DNA from 3 places in the Streptomyces sp. NPDC126497 genome. Region 3 is predicted to be linked to each of the others. Evidence: predicted binding sites of a transcription regulator. Region 3 holds the regulator's gene; each other region holds the start of a gene.
What was found. Region 3 encodes HrcA, which represses chaperone genes, less so after heat shock. Its sites were predicted from a motif close to TTNGCACTCNGNNNNNCNGAGTGCNAA; they were not measured.
Positions count from the first base shown of each region.

Region 1: groES (co-chaperone GroES) is a predicted target of HrcA. The motif match lies at 1,718-1,744, and genes of this name have one in related genera.
Region 2: groL (chaperonin GroEL) is a predicted target of HrcA. The motif match lies at 2,514-2,540, and genes of this name have one in related genera.

Region 1 is NZ_JBEORT010000083.1:14,491-18,867, forward strand. Features, by position in the region: gene ABTY20_RS27040 (polysaccharide deacetylase family protein) at 1-805, shown strand, start outside; gene ABTY20_RS27045 (polysaccharide deacetylase family protein) at 802-1,590, shown strand; gene groES (co-chaperone GroES) at 1,891-2,199, shown strand; gene groL (chaperonin GroEL) at 2,349-3,974, shown strand; gene ABTY20_RS27060 (pectate lyase) at 4,052-4,377, opposite strand, start outside.
Region 2 is NZ_JBEORT010000017.1:61,632-66,008, reverse strand. Features, by position in the region: gene ABTY20_RS11470 (NADH:flavin oxidoreductase) at 1-501, opposite strand, end outside; gene groL (chaperonin GroEL) at 729-2,351, opposite strand; gene ABTY20_RS11460 (cold-shock protein) at 2,687-2,890, opposite strand; gene ABTY20_RS11455 (ubiquitin-like small modifier protein 1) at 3,321-3,596, opposite strand; gene thrC (threonine synthase) at 3,715-4,377, opposite strand, start outside.
Region 3 is NZ_JBEORT010000030.1:43,699-48,075, forward strand. Features, by position in the region: gene ABTY20_RS15730 (nitronate monooxygenase) at 1-37, opposite strand, end outside; gene dnaJ (molecular chaperone DnaJ) at 391-1,527, opposite strand; gene hrcA (heat-inducible transcriptional repressor HrcA) at 1,527-2,543, opposite strand; gene ABTY20_RS15745 (MBL fold metallo-hydrolase) at 2,703-3,431, shown strand; gene ABTY20_RS15750 (DUF3097 domain-containing protein) at 3,466-4,266, shown strand.

The DNA of each region.
Region 1 (4,377 bases), on a different contig from region 3:
CGAACCGGCGGCCGGCCAGCAGCCCCTGAAGGCGCCCCCGGCCCGCGCGCTCGACGCCTACGCCACCAAGCTGCGCGCGGCGCACACCGCGCGGGTCGCCGCCGCGCGCCGCTGGGGACTGCGGAAGGTGCCCCTGCCGGCCCCGCCGCCCCCGGCGGAGAAGCCCGGGATCACCACCCGCGACGGCTTCGAGGTCGACGGCCACCGGCGGCTGGGACTCCCCCCGGTCTTCACCACCGTCCCCACCGACGAGAAGGTCCTCTTCCTCACCATCGACGACGGCGCCGAGAAGGACCCGGCGTTCCTGCGGATGATGAGCGAGCTGAGGATCCCGTACAGCGCCTTCCTCAGCGACTACCTGGTCAAGGAGGACTACGGCTACTTCAAGGAGATGCGGGACCGGAACGTCGCCCTGCACAACCACACCCTCCACCACCCCTACCTGCCGGCCCTGTCCTACGCCCGACAGAAGCGCGAGATCTGCGGCATGCAGGAGGTCATCGAGGAGCGCTACGGCGAGCGCCCCGTCCTCTTCCGCCCGCCCTACGGCAACTACGACAAGGCCACCCTGCGCGCCGCCAAGGCCTGCGGGATCACCCACGTCCCGCTCTGGAACGAGGAGGTCTTCGTCGACCGCTGGGAGTACCGCGAGTGGGACCGCGAGCTGCGCCCCGGCGACATCGTCCTCAGCCACTTCCGGGGCCGCGAGGACTGGAAGGGCACGATGCCGGACATGATCCGCCGCTTCCTGGACAAGGCCACGGCGGAGGGGTACGCGGTGGCCCGCCTGGAGGACTACCTGTGAGGGCCCGCCTCCTGGCGGGCGCCGTCGCCCTGCTGGCCGTGATCACCGGATGCGGACCGTCGGGCGGCACGGGGGACGGGGCGGGGGACGGGGCGGGGCGGTCGCCCGGAGCCGGTCCGGCGCCGGAGGCCGGCGCCCTCCCGCCCGTCGTCGACCACGTCCCCACCCGCGACCGGGTCGTCTTCCTCACCTACGACGACGGCGCCGAACGCGACCCCCGCTTCATCGACCTGGTGCGCGAGCGCCGGCTCCCCGTCAGCCTGTTCCTCACGGACAGCGTGGTGGGCCCCGGGTACGCCCACTTCGCCCGCCTGCGCGCGGTCGGCGCGAGCCTGCAGAACCACACCCTCGACCACTCCGCCCTGCGCGGTCTGCCCTACGCCGGCCAGCGCGCCGAGATCTGCGGTCAGCAGCGCAAGCTCAGGTCCCGCTTCGGCGTCCGCCCCCGCCTCTTCCGCCCGCCCTACGGCGCGTACGACACCACCACCCTGCGGGCCGCCGCGGACTGCGGCATCGCGGCGGTGGTCCTGTGGCGGGTCACCCTGGAACCCGACGGCCACCTCACCTACGCCGACGGCCCCCACCGCCTGAACCCCGGCGACATCATCGCCGTGCCGTCGGGGGAGGCCCCGCCGCTGTCGTTGGCGGAACGGACCACCCGGCTGCTGGGGGAGCTGGAGGAACGGGGGCTGACGGTGGGGAGGCTGGAGGACCACGTCGAACGAACCGGCCCGTCGGCGGTGCCCGGCGAGCACCGCTCACCCCCCGGCCCGTCCGGCGTGTGAGGACCGGGCCCGTCGGGGGCCGGAGCGGGGGCCCGGGGCGGCGGCCCCGGTGGACGGTCACCGCGGCACCACCGGCTGCCCGCAAGGGTGACGGCGGCGCGCCCACCCCGCGACGCGCCGCAGGCAATTGGCACTCCGCTTGACCGAGTGCTAATCGCAGTCATAGTCTCAGGTCTGGCACTCCCCCCTGGAGAGTGCCAAACACGCGACGGGCAGGTCCGGCACCCGCGACGACGGATCGACCTGGTCGCCACCTCAGACAGTTAACCCCGTGAGATCTCCGAAGGGGGAGGTCGGATCGTGACGACCGCCAGCTCCAAGGTTGCCATCAAGCCGCTCGAGGACCGCATCGTGGTCCAGCCGCTCGACGCCGAGCAGACCACGGCTTCGGGCCTGGTCATTCCGGACACCGCCAAGGAGAAGCCCCAGGAGGGCGTCGTCCTGGCCATCGGCCCGGGCCGGTTCGAGGACGGCAAGCGCGTCGAGCTCGACGTGAAGGTCGGCGACGTCGTTCTGTACAGCAAGTACGGCGGCACCGAGGTCAAGTACAACGGCGAGGAGTACCTCGTCCTCTCGGCCCGCGACGTCCTCGCGATCGTCGAGAAGTAAGGGAACCCCGGGGCCGCCCCGGACAACCCGACCTCGTAGCAAGCACTTTTTGCTCGAACCACTGCGCCCCTGGCCCCAGCATCCGATAAGAAGCCGGGCGCCCGGGGCGCAGTGATTTCACCCAGATTTCCGAGAGGGCTCCCGCTGCCATGGCGAAGATCCTGAAGTTCGACGAGGACGCCCGTCGCGCCCTCGAGCGCGGCGTCAACAAGCTTGCCGACACGGTGAAGGTGACGATCGGCCCGAAGGGCCGCAACGTCGTCATCGACAAGAAGTTCGGCGCCCCCACCATCACCAACGACGGTGTCACGATCGCCCGCGAGGTCGAGATCGAGGACCCGTACGAGAACCTCGGCGCGCAGCTGGTGAAGGAGGTGGCGACCAAGACCAACGACATCGCGGGCGACGGCACCACCACCGCCACCGTGCTGGCCCAGGCGCTGGTCCGCGAGGGCCTGAAGAACGTCGCCGCCGGCGCCTCCCCGGCGCTGCTGAAGAAGGGCATCGACGCCGCCGTCGCCGCGGTCTCCGAGGACCTGCTCGCCTCGGCCCGCCCGATCGACGAGAAGTCCGACATCGCCGCCGTCGCCGCCCTGTCCGCCCAGGACCAGCAGGTCGGCGAGCTCATCGCCGAGGCGATGGACAAGGTCGGCAAGGACGGCGTCATCACCGTCGAGGAGTCCAACACCTTCGGTCTGGAGCTGGACTTCACCGAGGGCATGGCCTTCGACAAGGGCTACCTGTCGCCGTACTTCGTGACGGACCAGGAGCGCATGGAGGCCGTCCTCGACGAGCCCCAGATCCTCATCACCCAGGGCAAGATCTCCTCCATCGCGGAGCTGCTGCCGCTGCTGGAGAAGGTCATCCAGGCCAACGCCTCCAAGCCGCTGCTGATCATCGCCGAGGACGTCGAGGGCGAGGCCCTGTCGACCCTGGTCGTCAACAAGATCCGCGGCACCTTCAACGCGGTCGCGGTGAAGGCCCCCGGCTTCGGCGACCGCCGCAAGGCGATGCTGCAGGACATGGCCGTCCTCACCGGCGCCACGGTCGTCTCCGAGGAGGTCGGCCTCAAGCTCGACCAGGTCGGCCTGGACGTGCTCGGCTCCGCCCGCCGCGTCACCGTCACCAAGGACGACACCACGATCGTCGACGGTGCCGGGAACAAGGAGGACGTGCAGGGCCGCGTCGGCCAGATCAAGGCCGAGATCGAGACCACCGACTCCGACTGGGACCGCGAGAAGCTCCAGGAGCGCCTCGCGAAGCTGGCCGGCGGCGTGTGCGTCATCAAGGTCGGCGCCGCCACCGAGGTGGAGCTGAAGGAGAAGAAGCACCGTCTGGAGGACGCCATCTCCGCGACCCGCGCCGCGGTCGAGGAGGGCATCGTCTCCGGTGGTGGCTCCGCGCTGGTCCACGCCGTCAAGGTCCTCGAGGGCAACCTCGACAAGACCGGCGACGAGGCCACCGGTGTCTCCGTGGTCCGCAAGGCCGCCGTCGAGCCGCTGCGCTGGATCGCCGAGAACGCCGGCCTCGAGGGCTACGTCATCGTCTCCAAGGTCGCCGAGCTCGAGAAGGGCAGCGGCTACAACGCCGCCACCGGCGAGTACGGCGACCTGGTCAAGGCCGGCGTCATCGACCCGGTCAAGGTGACCCGCTCCGCCCTGGAGAACGCCGCCTCCATCGCCTCCCTGCTGCTGACGACCGAGACCCTGGTCGTCGAGAAGAAGGAAGAGGAAGAGCCGGCCGCCGCGGGCCACGGTCACGGCCACGCCCACTGAGCGATCCGCTCGCAGTACGACGAGGGCCCGGTACCGCCGCTGTTCGGCGGTGCCGGGCCCTCGCCCTGTGGGCGTCCCTACTGGTACGTCACGTCGGAGTCCCGGTAGACGCAGGCCTTGCCGTCGGGACCGCTGCCGAGCGAGGTCGGCTCGTCACCGCTGTCGTTGCCCTGGAAGCGCTCGCAGAGGACGAGCTTCTTCTTGCCGTCGCCGACGATCGTCACGCCCGAGAGGGTCGCGGTGTCACCGTAGTTGGCGTTGACCCCGGCGAGGACCTTGCCCGGGCTCGTGACCAGGACGTCGTCGATCACGACGTGGCGCTGGTACTGGGTCCCGCAGTTGCCGCACGAACGGTAGAGCTTGCCGAAGTCGGACACCTGGAAGTTCCTGATCGTCAGGGTGC
Region 2 (4,377 bases), on a different contig from region 3:
GGCGGCCGCCCGGGCGAACGCGGCGACGACGTCGTCGATGTCGGTCTGCGTCATCGCCTTGCCCTTGCCCTCGGTGCCGTCCGTGCGCACCCCGGACGGGCCGACCGCCGGAGCCTCGGGATACGGCGCCTGCCCCTGCTCGCGGACCATGCCGATGTGCCAGAGCTGCGGCACGATCGTGCCGCCCGCCGCGTGCACCGCCTCGGCGACCTTCGCCCAGCCCGCGAGCTGCTCCTCCCCGTGGAACCGCGGCACCCGGTCGCTCTGCCCGGCCGACTCGTGCCCCACGTACGTCCCCTCGGTGACGATCAGTCCGACACCGGCGGCGGCGCGGCGCGCGTAGTACGACAGCACGTCCTCACCGGGAACACCGCCCGGCGAGAACATCCGGGTCATCGGCGCCATGGCGATGCGGTTGGGGACGGTCAGGCCGTTGATCGTGGCCGGCCGGGAGAGGATCCCGGCGGCTCGGGTCGCGGTGTCCGGGGAGGTGACGGTCACGTGAGGGCTCCTCTACTGCGAATACCGGTGAGTATGTGTACATGCATTAAATGCACACACGGCACAACCGGGAGACGGCGGGAGGCATTCCCCTCGGACTCGAATGTGACCCCTGTCACGCGGGGTCCACTCCGTGCGCCGGCCGGAAAGCCCGAGGGCGGCACCCCCTGCCGCAAGCAGGGGGTGCCGCCCTCGGTGTGCGACGGACGGATCCGATCCCGGAGGGATCAGAAGTCCATGTCACCGCCCGGCATGCCGCCGCCGGCCGGGGCAGCGGCCTTCTCCGGCTTGTCGGCGATGACGGCCTCGGTGGTGAGGAACAGCGCGGCGATGGAGGCGGCGTTCTGCAGCGCGGAACGGGTCACCTTCGCCGGGTCGATGATGCCCTCGGCGATCATGTCGACATACTCACCGGTCGCGGCGTTCAGACCGTGGCCGACCTGGAGGTTGCGGACCTTCTCCACGACGACGCCGCCCTCGAGACCGCCGTTGACGGCGATCTGCTTCAGCGGGGCCTCCAGCGCGAGCTTCACGGCGTTGGCGCCGGTCGCCTCGTCACCGTCGAGCTCCAGCTTCTCGAAGACCTGGGAGGCCTGCAGCAGGGCCACGCCACCACCGGCGACGATGCCCTCCTCGACGGCGGCCTTCGCGTTGCGGACGGCGTCCTCGATGCGGTGCTTGCGCTCCTTGAGCTCCACCTCGGTGGCGGCGCCGGCCTTGATGACCGCGACACCGCCGGCGAGCTTCGCCAGGCGCTCCTGCAGCTTCTCGCGGTCGTAGTCCGAGTCGCTGTTCTCGATCTCGGCGCGGATCTGGTTCACGCGGCCCTGGACCTGGTCGGCCGAGCCGGCACCGTCGACGATGGTGGTCTCGTCCTTGGTGATGACGACCTTGCGGGCCTTGCCCAGCAGGTCGAGCGTCGCGTTCTCCAGCTTGAGGCCGACCTCCTCGGAGATGACCTCGCCGCCCGTGAGGATGGCGATGTCGCCGAGCATGGCCTTGCGGCGGTCGCCGAAGCCCGGAGCCTTGACGGCGACGGACTTGAAGGTGCCGCGGATCTTGTTGACGACCAGGGTCGACAGGGCCTCGCCCTCGACGTCCTCGGCGATGATCAGCAGCGGCTTGCCCGACTGCATGACCTTCTCCAGGAGCGGGAGCAGGTCCTTGACGTTGGAGACCTTGGAGTTGGCGATCAGGATGTACGGGTCGTCGAGGACGGCCTCCATACGCTCCATGTCGGTGGCGAAGTACGCCGAGATGTAGCCCTTGTCGAAGCGCATGCCCTCGGTGAGCTCCAGCTCCAGACCGAAGGTCTGGGACTCCTCGACGGTGATGACGCCTTCCTTGCCGACCTTGTCCATGGCCTCGGCGATGAGCTCGCCGATCTGGGTGTCGGCGGCGGAGATGGAGGCCGTGGAGGCGATCTGCTCCTTGGTCTCGACGTCCTTCGCCTGCTCCAGCAGGGCACCGGAGACGGCCTCGACGGCCTGCTCGATGCCGCGCTTCAGAGCCATCGGGTTGGCGCCGGCGGCGACGTTGCGCAGGCCCTCCCTGACCAGGGCCTGGGCGAGAACGGTCGCGGTGGTCGTACCGTCACCGGCGACGTCGTCCGTCTTCTTGGCGACTTCCTTGACCAGCTCGGCGCCGATCTTCTCGTACGGGTCCTCGAGCTCGATCTCCTTGGCGATGGAGACACCATCGTTGGTGATCGTGGGGGCGCCCCACTTCTTCTCGAGGACGACGTTGCGGCCCTTGGGGCCGAGCGTCACCTTGACGGCGTCCGCGAGCTGGTTCATGCCGCGCTCGAGGCCGCGCCGCGCCTCCTCGTCGAACGCGATGATCTTGGCCATGTGAAGTGGTCCCTCCAGGACTGGGGGTGATTCCTTCGGACCGCGCCCGCGCCCGCGACGGACGGCTCGCCGACCCGTGGTTCCTTGCCCCACACGGCCTGCGGGCCTCACCGACCCGGTCCTTCGTTGTCACTCTCACCTTCAGAGTGCTAACGCCAATGATTAGCACTCGACCCATGCGAGTGCAAGCGCCCGGGGGGAGAGACGCGGGGCGCTCAGCCGCACGCGAACACCGGCACGCGCCGGCGCGCACCGGTCCGGGCACGGCGAAGGGCCCGCATCCCGGAGGATGCGGGCCCTTCGCCGGCAGAAGATGCTTGCGGCAGGTAGCGCGTTCAGGCGCTGAGACGAACCATGTCGGCCTGCGGGCCCTTCTGACCCTGCGAGATCTCGAACTCGACCCGCTGGCCTTCTTCGAGGGTGCGGTAGCCGTCCATCTGGATCGCGCTGTAGTGGACGAAAACATCCGCACCACCGTCGACCGCGATGAAGCCGTACCCCTTCTCCGCGTTGAACCACTTGACGGTGCCCTGAGCCATGCCTAACTCCCCTATTACTGGCCCTTGCACAGATCCACACTTCGCGGATCCGGGTCAGACCTCACCCCCCAACGGTTGGGGGCGTGCGCCGGAACGCGTCGACCGCGGCTGAATGTATCTGCCCAACTGCCGTCTGCAACAGGTCAGTCGGACGAGAAATCTGGACGCCACCGGTCCGGAATCTGGCGAGAATTCGCCTGATTACGGGGCAAGACGGGCCGCATAAAGGGCTCAGACACCGCAAAAGGGACCCGCACTTTGGCTGCATCCAGTCGGGTCCGCGGCAGGAATTCGGCGTCTTCGATCAGTGGATCGGGGGCGCTTTCCCCAACTCTATCGCGCTCAATCCCATGGAATCGCCCCCTCCGCTTCTCTCACGGAGGGGGCGATGTCCCGCACGCCCGGTAACTGGTGTTACCGCAGGTAATGATCAGCCGCCGGCCACCGCCGGGATGATCGACACGCCGGCCCCGTCCGGGGTGGGCGTGTCGAGGCCCTGCTCGAACCGCACGTCGTCGTCGTTGACGTAGACGTTCACGAACCGCCGCAGCTTGCCCTGGTCGTCCAGCACCCGGGCGGCGATCCCGGTGTGGTTCTTCTCCAGGTCCTGGATGACCTCGCCGAGGGTGGCGCCCTCGGCGGCGACCTCGGCCTGCCCACCCGTGTAGGTGCGCAGGATGGTGGGGATACGAACGGTGACGCTCACGACAAAACCTCCGGTCGGGTGACTTGCCGGGGGCGTGGGGCCGTGCCGGTACGCGGCTGTCGCCGCGTGGACGCGACCGGGCCCCACCGCCCCGCGGACGGGAACGGCGAGACGGGCCCTAGGCGAGCCCGGCCTCGCGGAACGACTCCAGGCTGGGACGGATCGTCGCGGTGAGTCCCGTACCGGCGACCGCGTCCAGCGTCTTGAGACCGTCCCCGGTGTTGAGCACGACCGTGGTCAGGGACGGGTCGAGCGCCCCGCTCTCGAGGAGCTTCCTGGTGACCCCCACGGTCACGCCCCCCGCGGTCTCCGCGAAGATCCCCTCCGTGCGCGCGAGCAGCTTGATCGCCTCGACGATCCGCCCGTCGTCCACGTCCTCCACCGCACCGCCCGTGCGCCGCGCGATGTCCAGGACGTACGGCCCGTCCGCCGGGTTGCCGATCGCCAGCGACTTGGCGATCGTGTCCGGCTTCTGCGGACGCACGACGTCGTGCCCCGCCTTGTAGGCGGTCGACACCGGCGAGCAGCCCTCCGCCTGCGCACCGAAGATCTTGTAGGGCTTGTCCTCGACCAGACCGAGCCCGATCAGCTCCTGCAGCCCCTTGTCGATCTTCGTGAGCTGCGAGCCGGAGGCGATCGGGATCACGATCTGGTCCGGCAGCCGCCAGCCGAGCTGCTCGCAGATCTCGTACGCGAGAGTCTTCGACCCCTCCGCGTAGTACGGCCGCAGGTTGACGTTGACGAAGCCCCAGCCCTCGCCGGCCGGGTCGCCGATCAGCTC
Region 3 (4,377 bases):
TCGGGTGCGGGCAGACATCGGTCAGCACGGAGGACATGACGGCATGTTGTCACGTCCTCCGGACAACTCCGAATCCGCCCTTCCCCTTGGCACGAGCCGTTTCCGGCGGGTCGGCGGACGGGTCCCGGCGCCCGCCGAACACGCCCGTCACCGCCCGTCGAGGGCGTCCCTCAGCCGCGAGAACAACCCCTGCCGCCCCGGCCGACCGCGCCCACCCGGGGGACGACCCCCGGACCCCCGGCAGCAGAACACCACCCACCCGGCACCGACCGGTCACCGCCCGTCGAAGGCGTCCCTCAGCCGCGAGAACAACCCCGGCCGACCGGGCCCACCCGGGGGACGACCCCCGGACCCCCGGCAGCAGAACACCACCCACCCGGCACCGACCGGTCACCGCCCGTTGAAGGCGTCCTTCAGCCGCGAGAACAACCCCTGCTGCCCCGGCTGGAACTGTCCCGTGGGGCGTTCCTCGCCGCGGAGCTTGGCCAGTTCCCGCAGGAGGCGTTCCTGCTCGGGGTCGAGCTTGGTCGGGGTCTGGACCTCGACGTGGACGATGAGGTCGCCCCGGCCGCCGCCGCGCAGGTGGGTGACGCCCCGGCCGTGCAGCGGGATCGACTGGCCGGACTGGGTGCCGGGCCGGATGTCGACCTCCTCCATGCCGTCCAGCGTCTCCAGCGGCACCTTGGTGCCGAGGGCCGCCGCGGTCATCGGGAGGGTGACCGTGCAGTGCAGGTCGTCGCCGCGCCGCTGGAACTGCGTGTGCGGGAGCTCGTGGATCTCCACGTACAGGTCACCGGCGGGACCGCCACCGGGCCCGACCTCGCCCTCGCCGGCCAGCTGGATCCGGGTGCCGTTGTCGACACCGGCCGGGATCTTGACCGTGAGGGTGCGCCGGGAGCGGATCCGGCCGTCGCCCGCGCACTCCGGGCACGGAGTGGGGACGACGGTGCCGAAGCCCTGGCACTGCGGGCAGGGGCGGGACGTCATGACCTGGCCCAGGAAGGACCGCGTGACCTGCGAGACCTCACCGCGGCCCCGGCACATGTCACAGGTCTGCGCGCTGGTGCCCGGAGCGGCGCCCTCACCGCTGCACGTGGTGCAGACGACGGCCGTGTCGACCTGGATGTCCTTGGTCGTGCCGAACGCGGCCTCGTCCAGCTCGACGTCGATGCGGATCATCGCGTCCTGGCCCCGGCGGGTGCGCGAGCGCGGCCCGCGCTGCGACGCCGTGCCGAAGAACGCGTCCATGATGTCGGAGAAGTTCCCGAAGCCGCCGGCCCCGAAGCCGCCCGCACCACCGCCGCCGGCCTGCGAGAGCGGGTCGCCGCCGAGGTCGTAGACCTGCTTCTTCTGCGGGTCCGACAGCACCTCGTAGGCGGCGTTGATCTCCTTGAACCGCTCCTGCGTCTTCGGATCGGGGTTGACGTCCGGATGCAGCTCGCGGGCGAGCCGCCGGAAGGCCTTCTTGATCTCCTCCTGCGACGCGTCGCGGCGCACGCCGAGTACGGCGTAGTAGTCCGTGGCCACTACGACTCCGCCAGGATCTGTCCGACGTACCGTGCCACTGCGCGTACCGCTCCCATCGTTCCGGGGTAGTCCATGCGGGTCGGTCCGACCACGCCGAGCTTGGCAACCGCCTCGCCGCCCGAACCGTAGCCGACCGACACGACGGACGTGGAGTTGAGTCCCTCGTGGGCGTTCTCATGACCGATACGGACGGTCACGCCCGGATCCTTCGCCTCGCCGAGCAGCTTGAGGAGCACGACCTGCTCCTCGAGAGCCTCCAGGACGGGCCGGATCGTGAGGGGGAAGTCATGTCCGAAGCGGGTGAGATTGGCGGTGCCGCCGATCATCAGCCGCTCCTCGTTCTCCTCGACGAGTGTCTCCAGGAGGGTGGAGAGCACCGTGGAGACCGTACCGCGGTCGTCGGCCTCGAAGGCCTCGGGGAGGTCCTCCACCAGGCTCGGCACATCGGCGAACCGGCGGCCGGCGACCCGGCTGTTCAGACGGGCCCGCAGGTCCGCCAGGGAGGACTCGCCGAACGGCGCCGGGCAGTCGACCATGCGCTGCTCGACCCGGCCGGTGTCCGTGATCAGCACCAGCATCAGCCGCGCGGGGGCCAGCGACAGCAGCTCCACGTGCCGCACCGTCGAGCGGGTCAGCGACGGGTACTGCACGACGGCGACCTGCCGGGTGAGCTGCGCGAGCAGCCGTACGGTCCGGGCGACCACGTCGTCGAGGTCGACGGCGCCCTCGAGGAAGTTCTGGATGGCGCGCCGCTCGGGCGCGGTCATCGGCTTCACACCGGCGAGCTTGTCGACGAAGAGCCGGTAGCCCTTGTCGGTGGGGATGCGCCCGGCGCTGGTGTGCGGCTGGGCGATGAAGCCCTCGTCCTCCAGGGCCGCCATGTCGTTGCGCACGGTGGCCGGGGAGACGCCGAGCTTGTGCCGCTCGGTGAGGGCCTTGGAACCGACGGGCTCCTCGGTGCCCACGTAGTCCTGGACGATGGCGCGCAGCACCTGGAGCCTGCGTTCACTGAGCATCGCGCACACCTCCAGTAGCCTCCGCGCGGTAACGTCCCTGGCACTCTTCGCACGCGAGTGCCAGACTTCCCCGGCCCAGTGTACGGCCGGGGGGTACACCCCGGGCAAGGCCGGTCCCGCGCCGTCGTGCCGGGCGCCCTCCCCCGATAGCGTCCCGGTATGACCGTGACTTGGGAAGAGTCGGGATGGGAGCGGGTCGCCGCCGGGGTGGGGCGGTGCCGGCTTCCGGTGTGGGACTGCACGGCGGGGCTCGTGGTGGGCGCGGACGGCGTGCTGCTCGTCGACGCGGGTTCCGGGCCGCGGGAGGGCGCGCGGTTGCGGGACCGGGCGCGGGCGCTCACCGGCCGCCGTGTGACGCATCTCGCGCTCACCCACCCCCACTTCGACCACCTCCTCGGGGCGTCGGCGTTCGCGGGCGCGGAGGTGTTCGGGGCGGCGGGCATGGAGACGGCGCTGACGGCGCGGGGGCGCGCGGAGCTGCGCGCGGACGCGGTGCGCCACGGGCTGGACGCGCGGGTGGCGGAGGAGGCCGTGGACGCGCTGGTCCCGCCCCGGCACGCGGTGTCCGGCGAGTGGACGCTGGAGCTGGGCGGCGGCCGTCGGGCGCTGCTGGCGAACGTGGGCCCCGGGCACACCGCCCACGACCTCGCGGTGCTGGTCCCCGGCGACCCCGGGGTGGTCTTCTGCGGCGACCTGGTCGAGGAGTCGGGCGAACCGCAGGCCGGCCCCGACGCCGTGCCGTCCCGCTGGCCGGCCGCGCTGGACCGGCTGCTGGAGCTGGGCGGCGACGACGCGCGGTACGTCCCCGGTCACGGCGCGGTGGTCGACGCGGCGTTCGTCCGGGCCCAACGGGACGCCCTGGCGGCGCGTTTCGGCGTGTCGGACTGATCGCGCCGGGCGGGATCCTCGTATCGTCATCGGAATGCGCCAGTACTCCGCCGACCTGACCCCTCCGTGGAAGAAACCGCAGCCCGTCCCCGAGGTCGCGGCCGAGCCCGGCCTGGTGGTGGAGGAGCCCGGCACCGGCTTCTGCGGCGCGGTGATCCGCTGCGAGGCGGGCACGGTGACGCTGGAGGACCGCTTCGGCAAGCACCGGGTGTTCCCGCTGGAGCCGCGGGGCTTCCTGCTGGAGGGCCGTGTGGTGACGCTGGTGCGGCCGGCCGCCGGCCCGGCGCGTCCCGCCCGTACGGCGTCCGGGTCCGTCGCCGTCCCCGGCGCACGCGCGCGGGTGGCCCGCGCCGGGCGCATCTACGTGGAGGGGCGGCACGACGCGGAGCTGGTGGAGAAGGTGTGGGGGGACGACCTGCGCATCGAGGGCGTGGTGGTGGAGTACCTGGAGGGCGTGGACGACCTGCCGTCGATCGTCGAGTCCTTCGCGCCGGGTCCGGACGCGCGGCTGGGGGTCCTGGTGGACCACCTGGTGCCCGGCTCGAAGGAGTGGCGGATCGCGGAGGCGGTGACGAGCGAGCACGCGCTGGTGGTGGGTCACCCGTACATCGACGTCTGGGAGGCGGTGAAGCCGGCGTCGGTGGGCATCGAGGCGTGGCCCCGGGTGCCGCGCGGGCAGGACTGGAAGACGGGGGTGTGCCGGGCGCTGGGGTGGCCCGAGAACACGGGAGCGGCCTGGCAGCACATCCTGTCCCGGGTGCGGTCCTACAAGGACCTCGAGCCCCAGCTCCTGGGCAGCGTGGAACGGCTCATCGATCACGTGACCGTGCCCTGAGCACCGGCCGGTCGTTGAAGGGGTGGGCCTGGTGGGCCTGGTGGGCCGCTCTCCGCCGCTGCGGAGGTGTTCCGTCGATCAGCTCGTCCACGCGGCCGAGCAGTTGATCCT